DNA from 3 places in the Pseudomonas oplopanacis genome. Region 2 is predicted to be linked to each of the others. Evidence: predicted binding sites of a transcription regulator. Region 2 holds the regulator's gene; each other region holds the start of a gene.

Region 1 (4,278 bases), on a different contig from region 2:
CACCCCGTTCATGCAGATCGAAGAAGTCAAAACCACCGCCGGGCGTCTGCGCAGCCTGTTCCCGGACTGGCACTTCTATCAGGCGGCCGTGCCGACCTACATCGGCGGCTCGATGACGTTTGCCTGGGGCGCGACCAATACCGCTTATCGCAAATTGTCCCGTGAAACCCTGCAACAGCGTTTCGCCGGCAGCGGCATCATCACCCGCTACTACAATCCAGAAATTCACATCGGCGCCTTCGCCTTGCCGCAATACGTGCTGCAAGCGGTGAACAAGCCAAGCAACGACTAAAGGATGTACCCATACCCCCATGTGGGAGCGAGCAAGCCCGCTCCCACATGGGGTCATGTTTTTCCTGTCAGTACGCGTTATTCGTTTGAACGATCAGTCAGCGCAAAAGTCCAGATGCATGTAAGCCCATCCATGGGCTTTATCGAGGAGGCACTGATGCAAAAGTGGAAAATCACTTTCGTGGATGATCACGGTGAAACAATCGATGAAGTCTTTGAGTGCGACGAGTGCCCGGACAACGAGCACGCCGCCAAACTCATCAAGGCCCGACTCCTGCCTGTCGCCGCCGAACTGGATCTGAACGATCTGGAAGGGCGAACCCCCGATGCGAGCGTCAAAAGTCTCAAGACGCAGAACAGCATACAAATCCTCGGCATCACGCCAATCTGAACCTCTCCTGTCTGATTCTCATCCAGGCCTTGGCAGCGGCTCTCTCTTGAGGCTACTCTGCAATCGAGATCAGCGAATGGATCGCTAAGGTCTGGTCTTGTCAGCTACATGCTTGCTTCCCACCGGCAACGAGGTTGCCGCATCGCGCGCACCACTCGGCTGCGCGTGCCCGGGAATACGGAAAGTCTATCCATCACTATGAGGGGGACGTTTCATGAGCACAGCCTATCAAGAAGACATCAGCAGCTCGGTGCTGCGCCGCATGAAAGAAGGCGGTTTCGACTTTTCAAGATTCCACCCCATCGAGTTCTACGCCATTTTTCCCGACGAGGAGCGGGCCCGCAGAGCAGCAGGTCATTACCGTGGTGAATCCCTGAATGCGCAAATCAGTGTGCGCGACGACGGTGCATGGGCGCTCGAACTGAGCAAAGTCATGTACGCCACCTACGATGACATCGGCGATTTCGAGCAAGGCTTCGAGGCGGTGGTCGAGCCTCTGGGCGGCATCATCGAAGGATGGGGCGTCAAGCAGGAGGTACGAGGGCTACTCGCATAATCCTATGAACAGTGACACGCACTAACGGCTGGCCTTCGGGTTGGCCGTTTTAGTTTGCGGGGGACGTAAAACACGTCCGGCAAAACCCTGAAACAAGAATCCGGGGCAAAAAAAACCGCCTGAGCAGGCGGCTAAAGGGAAGTTCGGGCTGTTTTTCCAGCGAATGCGCGGATTATCCGCACCGGCGGCCGGGCAGTGAAATCAACTCTGACTATGCTGGTGATAGGCGACAACGTCGCCTTGCAATGAAGCGGGGGCTGTCAGGTTGGGGCGTTTGCTGCACAGGAATGGTGCGATGTAAACGGGGCGATTATCCAACCGATTGATATCAAAGCGTTTCTGCCGCTGGCACGGGCCTTGCGAAGCCTAGGTGTCCGGGTGACAAGGAGTACGGCATGATCCGCACCTATTTTGATGAAATGTACGATGCCGGCGGCCAGGTCCGTCCGCATTATCGGGAGTTTGCCCGTTGGCTGGCCGAAACGCCTGACGAGCTTTTGGCACAACGGCGACGCGAGGCCGATCTGTTATTTCATCGCGCCGGGATAACCTTCACGCTCTACGGGGACGAGCAGGGGACAGAGCGCCTGATTCCCTTCGACACCATTCCGCGAAGTATTCCTGCCAGCGAATGGCGGGTCGTCGAGCGCGGCTGCATTCAGCGGGTCAAGGCACTGAACATGTTCCTTGCCGACCTCTATCACGAGCAGCGCATCATCAAGGCCGGCATCATCCCGGCCGAGCAAGTGCTGGCCAACGAGCAATACCAGTTGGCGATGCAAGGGCTGGATCTGCACCGGGACATCTATTCGCACATCTCTGGCGTCGATCTGGTGCGCGACGGTGACGGCACGTACTACGTGCTCGAAGACAACCTGCGTACACCGAGCGGCGTGAGCTACATGCTCGAAGACCGCAAGATGATGATGCGCCTGTTCCCCGAACTGTTCGCGGCGCAACGCATTGCGCCAATCGATCACTATCCGAATCTGCTTCTGGATACCCTGAAAAGCTCCAGCCCGATCGATAACCCGAGCGTGGTGGTGCTGACGCCGGGTCGTTTCAACAGCGCGTTTTTCGAGCATGCCTTTCTGGCTCGGGAGATGGGCGTTGAACTGGTGGAGGGGGCGGATCTGTTCGTGCGCGATGACAAGGTGTTCATGCGCACCACGGACGGGCCGAAAGCCGTCGACGTGATCTACCGTCGCCTGGACGACGCGTTCCTCGACCCGCTGGCATTCAATCCGGACTCGATGCTGGGCGTTCCGGGGCTGTTGTCGTCGTACCGTTCCGGCAACGTCGTGTTGGCGAATGCCATCGGCACCGGTGTGGCGGACGACAAGTCGGTGTACCCGTTTGTCACCGACATGATCCGTTTCTACCTCGACGAAGAACCGATCCTGAAGAACGTGCCGACGTTCCAGTGCCGCAATCCCTCCGAACTGTCCCACGTATTGGCCAATCTTCCGGATCTGGTGGTCAAGGAAACCCAGGGCTCCGGCGGTTACGGAATGCTGGTGGGACCGGCGGCGACGGCGGCGGAAATCGAGTCGTTCCGTGCACGGATCAAAGCCAAGCCGCACGCGTATATCGCGCAACCGACGTTGTCTCTGTCGACCTGTCCGACTTTTGTCGAAAACGGCATCGCGCCACGCCACATCGACCTGCGTCCGTTTGTATTGTCTGGCCGCGAAACCCGGGTCGTGCCCGGCGGATTGACCCGTGTTGCTTTGCGTGAAGGCTCTCTGGTGGTGAATTCCTCCCAGGGTGGCGGAACCAAGGACACCTGGGTGGTCGAGGATTGAAGGAAGCCTGCCATGTTAAGTAGAACTGCCTCGGATTTGTATTGGATGTCGCGTTACCTGGAGCGGGCGGAAAACCTCGCACGGATGCTCGACATCAGTTATTCGCTGTCGCTGATGCCGCAGGATGGTCGCGGCGACGGGCTGCACGAACTCGCCATGCCGCTGCTGATCACCGGCACCCTGGACGATTACCTGGAGCGCCACGGCGAGTTGCATGCCGAACGGCTGCTGCATTTCTTCGCCCTCGATGCGGCCAACCCGGCGAGCATCTACAGCTGCCTCGGTTCGGCGCGAGCCAGTGCCCATGCGGTGCGTGGGCGAATCACCGCCGACATGTGGGAAAACATCAACGCCACCTGGCTGGAAATTCGCGGGATCGCCGAACAGGGCTTGAGTCGCTACGGCATGAGCCGTTTTTGCGAGTGGATCAAGGAACGTTCCCACCTGTTCCGGGGCGCGTCCTACGGCACCATCATGCGAAACGATGCGTTCCGCTTCATTCGTCTGGGGACGTTTATCGAAAGGGCGGACAACACGCTGCGCCTGCTCGATGCGCGCTACGAAATGGCCGGTGATCAAGCCGAAGCGGTCAGTGACGGCACGGCGCACGCCTATTACCAGTGGAGCGCCTTGCTGCGAGCGCTGTCGTCGTTCGAGGCGTACACCGAGATCTATCGCGACGCACCCGGTGCCCGGCATGTGGCGGAGTTGCTGTTGCTGCGGGCCGATGTACCGCGTTCGCTGCGTGCCTGCACCGAAGAAATCGACCAGATCCTCGCCAGCCTGCCGGGAGCAAACGGCCGTCCCGCGCAACGCCTGGCCGCCGAGATCGACGCACGCCTGCGCTACACCGGCATCAACGAAATTCTCGACGAAGGCCTGCACGCCTGGCTGACCGAATTCATCCCGCTGGTGCGCCAGTTGGGCAACGCCATTCACAGTTCATACCTGGAGGCTGCATGAGACTTTCCATAAGCCACGAAACCACCTATCACTATGAAGATCAGGTGCGGGCGAGCATCCAGTACCTGCGACTGACACCCCATGACAGCGAGCGCCAGCACGTGCTCAGCTGGCAGCTCGACCTGCCGCGCCCGGTGCGCGCGCAACTCGACCCGTTCGGCAACATCCTGCATGTGCTGACCATGGACGAGCCGCACGAGGCGATCATCATCGGCGCCCGTGGTCAGGTGGATATCGATGAACTGCGCGAAGCCGAGCATGAGAGCCAGTCG
Region 2 (4,278 bases):
AGCAAAAAGTTTCGTAACATCCTGTTGTTCAGTTGCATCGCGGCGCTGTTCGCTGCGGTCGGCTACTGGAACATCAGCCCGGAACGCTTCCTCGACAAGACAGTTGCCCCTGTCGATGAAAGCGCGATCGACTATTACGCACTCAACGCCCACAGCGTGCAGTACCTGCCGGATGGCAAATTGCAGTACGAAATGACGTCCGACAAGGTCGAACACCTGAAAGCGTCCGAGGTCACGCTGCTGACCAATCCCGACTTGAACATGTTTCGCGGCACCCAGTTTCCCTGGCACGTCCAGAGCGAACACGGGGAAGTCAATCCGGACGGTACTCAGGTCGAGCTGATCGATTCGGTACGTATCACCCGTTTCGACGAAAAAAACCGCAAGACCCTGATTACCACCACCCGTATGACTGTGTTCCCGCAGCAGCAATATGCGCAGACCGACCAACCCGTTAGAATCGACGGCGCTGGCGGTGTATCGACAGGCAACGGAATGAAAGCGTACTTGAAAGAAAGCAGGATACACCTGCTATCTAACGTAAGAGGACAGTATGAGGCTCGTTAAAACCCTCCCTATTTTGCTCAGTCTGGGCGCAGCACTGGGAAGCGTGAGCGCCTGGGCTCTGCCGAACGATCAAGAGCAGCCAATCCGCATTCAGGCCGACGATGCCCAACTGGACGACAAGAATGGCGTTGCCACCTACAAAGGTGACGTGATCATTACCCAGGGTTCGATGATCGTTAAGGGCAACACCGTGACCATCACGCGTACGCCGGCAGGCGACATCGACGTGGTGACTTCGGTGGGCAACCTCGCCTACTTCGAGCAACTACAGACCGCTGGCGACACCAAGCCTGTGCAGGGCTGGGGCGTGACCATCCAGTACCACGCCGCGCAAAACCGCGTCGTGCTGATCGACAAGGCAAAAGTTGTCGACAAGGACAACAACACCACCCAGGGCGAGAAAATCGTCTACGACACGGTCAAGAAGCTTGCGAGCGCTGGCCGTGCGACAGGTAACAAGGTCACCGAGGCGCGTCCACGCATCGACATGGTGATCCAGCCGAAGAAGAAAACCGACGAGCAGAAGGCCCAGTAATGGCAACTCTGAAAGCTCAGCATCTGGCCAAGAGCTACAAGAGCCGCCAGGTCGTGCGTGACGTCAGCCTGTCGATCGACAGCGGTCAAATCGTCGGCCTGCTGGGTCCCAACGGCGCCGGCAAGACCACCTGCTTCTACATGATCGTCGGCCTGGTGCAGGCTGATCAGGGCCGCGTACTGATCGACGATCTGGACGTCAGCCACCAGCCCATGCACGGTCGTGCAAAGGCTGGTATCGGCTATCTGCCGCAAGAAGCATCGATCTTCCGCAAACTCTCGGTGGCCGACAACATCATGGCGATCCTCGAGACCCGCAAGGAACTCGACAAGGCCGGGCGTCGCAAAGAGCTGGAAAGCCTGCTGCAGGAATTCCACATCAGCCACATCCGCGACAACCTCGGCATGAGCCTGTCCGGTGGCGAACGCCGCCGCGTGGAGATCGCTCGTGCACTGGCCACCAATCCGAAATTCATCCTGCTCGACGAACCTTTCGCCGGCGTGGACCCGATCTCGGTTGGCGACATCAAGCAGATCATCTACCACCTCAAGGCCAAGGGCATTGGCGTGCTGATCACTGACCACAACGTCCGAGAAACCCTGGATATCTGCGAAACCGCCTACATCGTCAACGATGGCCAGCTGATCGCCGAAGGCGACTCCGCCACTATCCTGGCCAACGACCTGGTTAAAGAAGTTTATCTGGGCCATGAGTTCCGCCTGTAAGCGTTGAGGTGTCTGGCTAGTCGACTGAGCGCTTACGGCGATAAAAATCAACAGGTTTTTATTGTTACAGCGCTCTAGGCAAACACTTCAGTTTCAGGCATATAATTTGCTTATGTTTGGCGCTCCGGCGCCCTGTAGTGGATGGCGCATGTGCGCCGGCGAATAAGGTGTTAAGCCCCTGCCATGAAACCATCGCTAGTCTTGAGAATGGGCCAGCAGCTGACGATGACACCGCAGCTGCAACAGGCCATCCGCCTGCTCCAATTGTCGACCCTGGACCTGCAACAGGAAATCCAGGAGGCCCTGGAGTCCAATCCGATGCTCGAACGCCAGGAAGAAGGCGACGACTTCGACAACGCCGACCCCTTGGCCGACAAAGCCGAACAGCAACCCAATGCCGATGTTTCGGAACCCTCCTACCAGGAAACCGCCCCGACGGTGGACAACCTCGAGGAAGGTGACTGGAACGAGCGCATTCCTAACGAACTGCCCGTCGACACAGCCTGGGAAGACGTCTACCAGACCAGCGCCAGCAGCCTGCCGAGCAACGATGACGACGAATGGGACTTCACCACTCGCACATCGGCCGGCGAGAGCCTGCAAAGCCACCTGCTCTGGCAACTGAACCTGGCACCGATGTCCGACACCGATCGCCTGATCGCCGTGACCCTGATCGACTGCATCAACAATCAGGGCTACCTGGATGAAACCCTCGAGGAGATCCTCGAAGCTTTCGATCCGGAACTGGACATCGAACTGGACGAAATCGAAGCCGTCCTGCACCGCATCCAGCAATTCGAACCGGCCGGCATCGGCGCGCGTAACCTGGGCGAATGCCTGCTGCTGCAATTGCGCCAATTGCCCGTCAAGACACCTTGGCTGACCGAAGCCAAGCGCCTGGTCAGCGACTACATCGATTTGCTCGGCAGTCGCGACTACAGCCAGTTGATGCGCCGCATGAAGCTCAAGGAAGATGAACTGCGCCAGGTTATCGAACTGGTCCAGAGCCTCAACCCGCGCCCCGGCTCGCAGATCGAATCCAGCGAAGCCGAGTATGTGGTCCCTGACGTAATCGTGCGCAAGGATAACGAACGCTGGCTGGTGGAACTGAACCAGGAATCGGTGCCAAGGCTGCGGGTCAACGCCCAATACGCCGGGTTTGTTCGTCGCGCCGACACCAGCGCTGATAACACCTTCATGCGCAATCAGTTGCAAGAGGCCCGCTGGTTCATCAAGAGCCTGCAAAGTCGCAATGAAACCCTGATGAAAGTTGCCACCCAGATCGTCGAGCATCAGCGCGGCTTCCTGGAATACGGCGACGAAGCCATGAAGCCGTTGGTCCTGCATGACATCGCCGAAGCGGTAGGCATGCACGAATCGACGATTTCACGGGTGACCACGCAAAAATTCATGCATACCCCTCGAGGTATTTATGAGCTGAAGTACTTTTTCTCCAGTCACGTCAGCACCTCCGAAGGCGGCGAATGCTCGTCCACGGCGATCCGCGCGATCATCAAAAAACTGGTTGCCGCGGAAAATCAGAAAAAGCCGTTGAGTGACAGCAAGATCGCTGGTTTACTGGAGGCACAAGGCATTCAGGTGGCTCGCCGCACCGTCGCCAAGTACCGCGAATCCTTGGGGATCGCGCCTTCGAGCGAACGCAAGCGGTTGATGTAGAGCCACGCCACAGCGTTCCAGTGGTAGATCATCTGATCTACCGCTTTATGCACTGGCAACGAAGGAGAAGCTGTATGCAAGTCAACATCAGTGGACACCAACTGGAAGTGACCGAACCCCTGCGCACCTACATCGGCGAAAAACTCGAACGATTAGAGCGGCATTTCGACAAGATCACCAACGTGCAGGTCACGATGACGGTCGAGAAGCTGAAGCAGAAAATCGAAGCCACCCTGCATATTCCCGGCAATGAAGTGGTCGCCAACGCGGAACATACCGATATGTACGCGGCGATCGACGCACTGACCGACAAGCTGGATAAACAACTCAAAAAGCATAAGGAAAAGACCCAGAGCCTCCTCCAGGGTGCAACCGGTCGTTAACACTCCCAACCCATGATCCGACTTGAAAACATCCTGACCCCCGGCCGTTCCCTCGTGAACGTGCCGGGCGGCAGTAAAAAGAAAGCCCTCGAACAAATTGCCAACCTGATCGCCCGGGAAGTGCCGGATCTGGAGATGCAAGATGTCTTCGAGGCTTTGATTGCCCGTGAAAAACTCGGCTCGACCGGTTTTGGCAACGGCATCGCCATCCCCCACTGCCGCCTGAAGGGTTGCGAGTCGCCCATCAGCGCCTTGATGCACCTCGACGCCCCTATCGATTTCGACGCCATCGACGGCGCTCCGGTTGACCTGCTGTTCGTATTGCTGGTCCCGCAAGCCGCTACCGATGCGCACCTTGAACTGCTCCGCCAGATCGCCAGCATGCTCGATC
Region 3 (4,278 bases), on a different contig from region 2:
AAGTGGCGCCGACGCCGGAAGCAATTTCGGTCGGTGTGGTCGATGTCGAAACCCAGCACAAGGCCTTGTCCTTGAAGGTCTTGACCGTCGATGACTCGTCCGTGGCACGCAAACAGGTGACCCGTTGCCTGCAAACGGTCGGTGTCGAAGTGGTGGCGTTGAACGATGGCAAACAAGCGCTGGACTATCTGAAAAAGCTGGTCGATGAAGGGAAAAAGCCGGAAGAAGAGTTCCTGATGATGATTTCCGACATCGAGATGCCGGAAATGGACGGGTACACCCTCACGGCCGAGATCCGCAACGACCCGCGCATGCAAAAGCTTCATATCATCCTGCATACTTCGTTGTCGGGGGTATTCAATCAGGCGATGGTCAAGAAAGTCGGTGCTGATGACTTCCTTGCCAAATTCCGTCCTGATGACCTGGCATCCCGGGTAGTCGACCGGATCAAAGCAGCAGATATCAGCTAGGGGCCTTCTGCCCCTGGTGGTTAACACGATTTAAGAGGCGGCATCTTTGTCTACGGGTAATTTGGATTTCGAACAGTTCCGGGTCTTCCTGGAAAAAGCCTGTGGCATTTTGCTCGGTGAAAACAAGCAGTACCTGGTCTCGAGCCGTCTCAACAAACTGATGGAACAGCAAGGCATCAAATCCCTGGGTGAGCTGGTCCAGCGCATCCAGACCCAGCCGCGCAGTGGTTTGCGCGAGATGGTGGTGGACGCGATGACCACCAACGAAACCCTGTGGTTTCGTGACACCTATCCGTTTGAAGTGTTGAAGAACAAGGTATTGCCTGAAGCGATCAAGGCCGCGCCCGGCCAGCGTTTGCGGATCTGGTCCGCGGCGTGTTCGTCGGGTCAGGAACCGTACTCGCTGTCGATGTCCATCGACGAGTTCGAGCGCGTCAATATGGGCCAGCTGAAGATGGGGGCGCAGATTGTCGCCACCGACCTGTCCGGCACCATGCTGACCAACTGCAAGACCGGCGAGTACGATAGCCTGGCGATCGGCCGTGGCCTGTCGCCCGAGCGTCTCCAGCGTTACTTCGACCCGAAAGGGCCGGGGCGCTGGGCGATCAAGGCGCCGATCAAGAGCCGCGTGGAGTTTCGCTCGTTCAACCTGCTGGACAGCTACGCGGCCCTCGGCAAATTCGACATCGTGTTCTGCCGCAACGTGCTGATCTACTTCTCCGCCGAGGTGAAGAAGGACATCCTGTTGCGCATTCACAGCACGCTCAAGCCGGGCGGCTATCTGTTCCTCGGTGCGTCTGAAGCGCTGAACGGTTTGCCGGACCATTACCAGATGGTCCAGTGCAGCCCGGGGATCATTTACCAGGCGAAGTGATTCGTTGGCGGCACAAAAAACGGGAGTCCTCAGGGGCTCCCGTTTTTTTTGCCGATGATTTCCCGCCAACACCACTAAACCCTGTGGGAGCGAGCCTGCTCGCGAAAGCGCTGGGTCAGGCAATGCAGATAGATGTCGACTGACAGGACGCCTTCGCGAGCAGGCTCGCTCCCACAAGGGATCTGCGTTGCTCTTGAGAAAGCGGCAGAAAAGCGGCATCCAGCGGAAACCGGTTGCCGCTTTTCTGGCATTGCCGCCCTTGCCACTGCCCGCAAAGCCCCGGTTTCCGGGCTTTTTCGATTTGGCACGCCGCTTGCTATGTCTCTGTTACGAAAAATCAGGTCACCCGAAGGTTTCCCGACATGAGCATCAGCTTCGATAAAGCGCTCGGTATCCACGAACAAGCCCTGGGCTTCCGCGCTCAGCGTGCCGAAGTCCTGGCCAACAACATCGCCAACGCCGACACCCCGAACTACAAGGCTCGGGATCTGGACTTCTCCAAAGTGCTCGCCGCACAGAACGAGAAAACCAAGAGCGGTACTTTTGCCTTGAACATGACCAACAGCCGTCATATCGAAGCTGAAGGCCTGGGCAATGGCGACGAGTCGCTGCTGTATCGCACGCCGATGCAACCGTCGATCGACCAGAACACCGTGGACGCCCAACTGGAACAGTCGAACTACGCGGAAAACGCCGTCGGCTTCCAGGCCAGCTTCACCCTGCTCAACAGCAAATTCAAAGGGCTGGTATCAGCCCTGCGCGGAGAGTAATTCATGTCTCTATCCAGTGTTTTCAACATTGCCGGTAGCGGCATGAGCGCACAAACCACGCGTTTGAACACCGTGGCCTCGAACATCGCCAACGCCGAAACCGTCTCGTCGAGCATCGACCAGACCTATCGCGCCCGTCACCCGGTGTTCGCCACCATGTTCCAGGGCGGCCAGAACGGCGGCAGCGATTCGCTGTTCCAGAGCCAGGACGCTGCCGGTCAAGGCGTGCAAGTGCTCGGCGTGGTCGAAGACCAGAGCAACCTCGAAGCGCGTTATGAGCCGAACCATCCCGCTGCCGACGCCAAGGGCTACGTCTACTACCCGAACGTCAACGTCGTCGAAGAAATGGCCGACATGATTTCCGCGAGCCGTTCGTTCCAGACCAACGCCGAAATGATGAACACCGCCAAAACCATGATGCAGAAGGTCCTGACCCTCGGTCAGTGATAAGGGGCGACTCAGATGAGTGTTACCGATACCACCAGCGGCTTGAGCCTCAAGGATGTCCTGGCCAACTCTTCGGTCAAGACCAATAACACCAGCAGCGACGGCCTGGCCGGAGCCACTAACAGTGCCACCGGCAATAAAGCATTGGGCAAAGATGCCTTCCTGCAATTGCTGGTGACTCAGCTGAAAAACCAGAACCCGCTGGAACCGCAGGACAACGGCGCGTTCGTCGCTCAGTTGGCGCAGTTCAGTAGCCTGGAAGGCATCACCACGCTCAACGATACGGTCAGCGGCATTGCCGGCAACTACAACTCGTCGCAAGCGTTGCAGGCTTCTTCGCTGGTGGGTCGTTCGGTCGTCGCCCAGACCGACACCGCGGTGGTCGATACCTCCAAGAGTTTCAACGGTACAGCAGTCGTACCGGCCTCGACGAACCCGGTCACGATCAAGATCACGGACACCGATGGCAAAGTCGTTCGCACCATCGATCTTGGCAGCCAGCAAGCCGGCAACGCCGGTTTCATCTGGGACGGCAAGAACGATGCGGGTGAAGTGGCCAAGGCCGGCACCTACAAGTTTGCAGCTACCGCGACTTACGACAGCCAGGCGACCTCGCTGGTGACTTACCTGCCGGCAACCGTCAACAGCGTGACCATCAGCCAGACCGGCGGTGAATTGATGCTGAACCTGGCAGGCCTGGGCAGCGTTGCCCTGTCCAAAGTACAGACCATTGGTATATAGAGCCGACTAACACGGCACAAAGGAGTGGAATATGTCTTTCAATATCGGCCTTAGCGGTCTCTATGCAGCCAACAAACAACTGGACGTCACCGGCAACAACATCGCCAACGTCGCGACCACCGGTTTCAAATCGTCCCGTGCAGAATTCGAAGACGTGTACTCGGCCACGCGCCTGGGTACCGGCAGCAAGACCGTCGGCAACGGCGTGCGTCTGGCCAACGTTTCCCAGCAGTTCGGCCAGGGCGACGTGAACAACACCGGCAACGTGTTGGACATGGGTATCCAGGGCAACGGTTTCTTCGTCATGAGCGACAACGGCTCGCTGAGTTACACCCGTGCCGGTGCGTTCAAGACTGACGCCCAGAACTACGTGGTCGACAACAACGGCCGCCGCTTGCAGGGTTTTGGCGTAGACGCCAACGGCAAGATCATCAACGGCGTGCTGACTGACCTGAAAATCGACACCTCGAGCCTGGCGCCGCACGCGACCACCCGTGTCGACCAGACGATGAACCTGAACTCCTCGGACCCACTGCCGACAGTGACGCCGTTCAACGTCAAAGACACCAACAGCTACAGCAAGACCATTTCCACCCCTGTGTTCGACACGCAGGGTAACCAGCACACGATGGACCAGTACTACGTTAAAAATGCGGCGTCCAACTCCTGGACTGTCTACACCTACATGGACGGCCGTAGCCCAACCAACCCGCTGGCTGAGCCGCCGGTGCCGATCACTGCTGACCTCACCTTCAATCCTGATGGCAGCATCAAGACCCTGGTTGGCGGTGCGGGCTGGACGCAAACCGGTACCACCCTGACCATGACAGGCTGGAAGCCGGGCGTGCTGGTTAACGCCAACACCAACCCACCAACCTGGGCCCTGAACGGCTCGGACGCAGCCGCGGCCGGTATCGCGTTCGACATGACCAAAACCACGTCGTACGCTTCGCCAACCGCACGTACTGCGCAGTAC

Evidence for each region. Region 2 encodes sigma-54, which starts transcription at its own class of promoters, with help from an activator protein. Its sites were predicted from a motif close to ANTGGCATNNANNTTGCTNT; they were not measured.
Region 1: the regulator sigma-54 is predicted to act here: its motif matches at 1,583-1,602, upstream of ACWKV5_RS27515 (circularly permuted type 2 ATP-grasp protein).
Region 3: the regulator sigma-54 is predicted to act here: its motif matches at 1,645-1,664, upstream of flgB (flagellar basal body rod protein FlgB).

Annotation. Positions count from the first base shown of each region.
Region 1 is NZ_JBSKHV010000021.1:14,367-18,644, reverse strand. Features, by position in the region: gene speE (polyamine aminopropyltransferase) at 1-292, shown strand, start outside; gene ACWKV5_RS27525 (hypothetical protein) at 449-682, shown strand; gene ACWKV5_RS27520 (ribonuclease E inhibitor RraB) at 897-1,238, shown strand; gene ACWKV5_RS27515 (circularly permuted type 2 ATP-grasp protein) at 1,634-3,043, shown strand; gene ACWKV5_RS27510 (alpha-E domain-containing protein) at 3,056-4,006, shown strand; gene ACWKV5_RS27505 (transglutaminase family protein) at 4,003-4,278, shown strand, end outside.
Region 2 is NZ_JBSKHV010000009.1:177,654-181,931, reverse strand. Features, by position in the region: gene lptC (LPS export ABC transporter periplasmic protein LptC) at 1-567, shown strand, start outside; gene lptA (lipopolysaccharide transport periplasmic protein LptA) at 554-1,102, shown strand; gene lptB (LPS export ABC transporter ATP-binding protein) at 1,102-1,827, shown strand; gene ACWKV5_RS19075 (RNA polymerase factor sigma-54) at 2,011-3,504, shown strand; gene hpf (ribosome hibernation-promoting factor, HPF/YfiA family) at 3,579-3,887, shown strand; gene ptsN (PTS IIA-like nitrogen regulatory protein PtsN) at 3,900-4,278, shown strand, end outside.
Region 3 is NZ_JBSKHV010000004.1:367,833-372,110, reverse strand. Features, by position in the region: gene ACWKV5_RS12070 (chemotaxis protein CheV) at 1-470, shown strand, start outside; gene cheR (protein-glutamate O-methyltransferase CheR) at 517-1,344, shown strand; gene flgB (flagellar basal body rod protein FlgB) at 1,707-2,114, shown strand; gene flgC (flagellar basal body rod protein FlgC) at 2,118-2,561, shown strand; gene flgD (flagellar hook assembly protein FlgD) at 2,577-3,302, shown strand; gene flgE (flagellar hook protein FlgE) at 3,334-4,278, shown strand, end outside.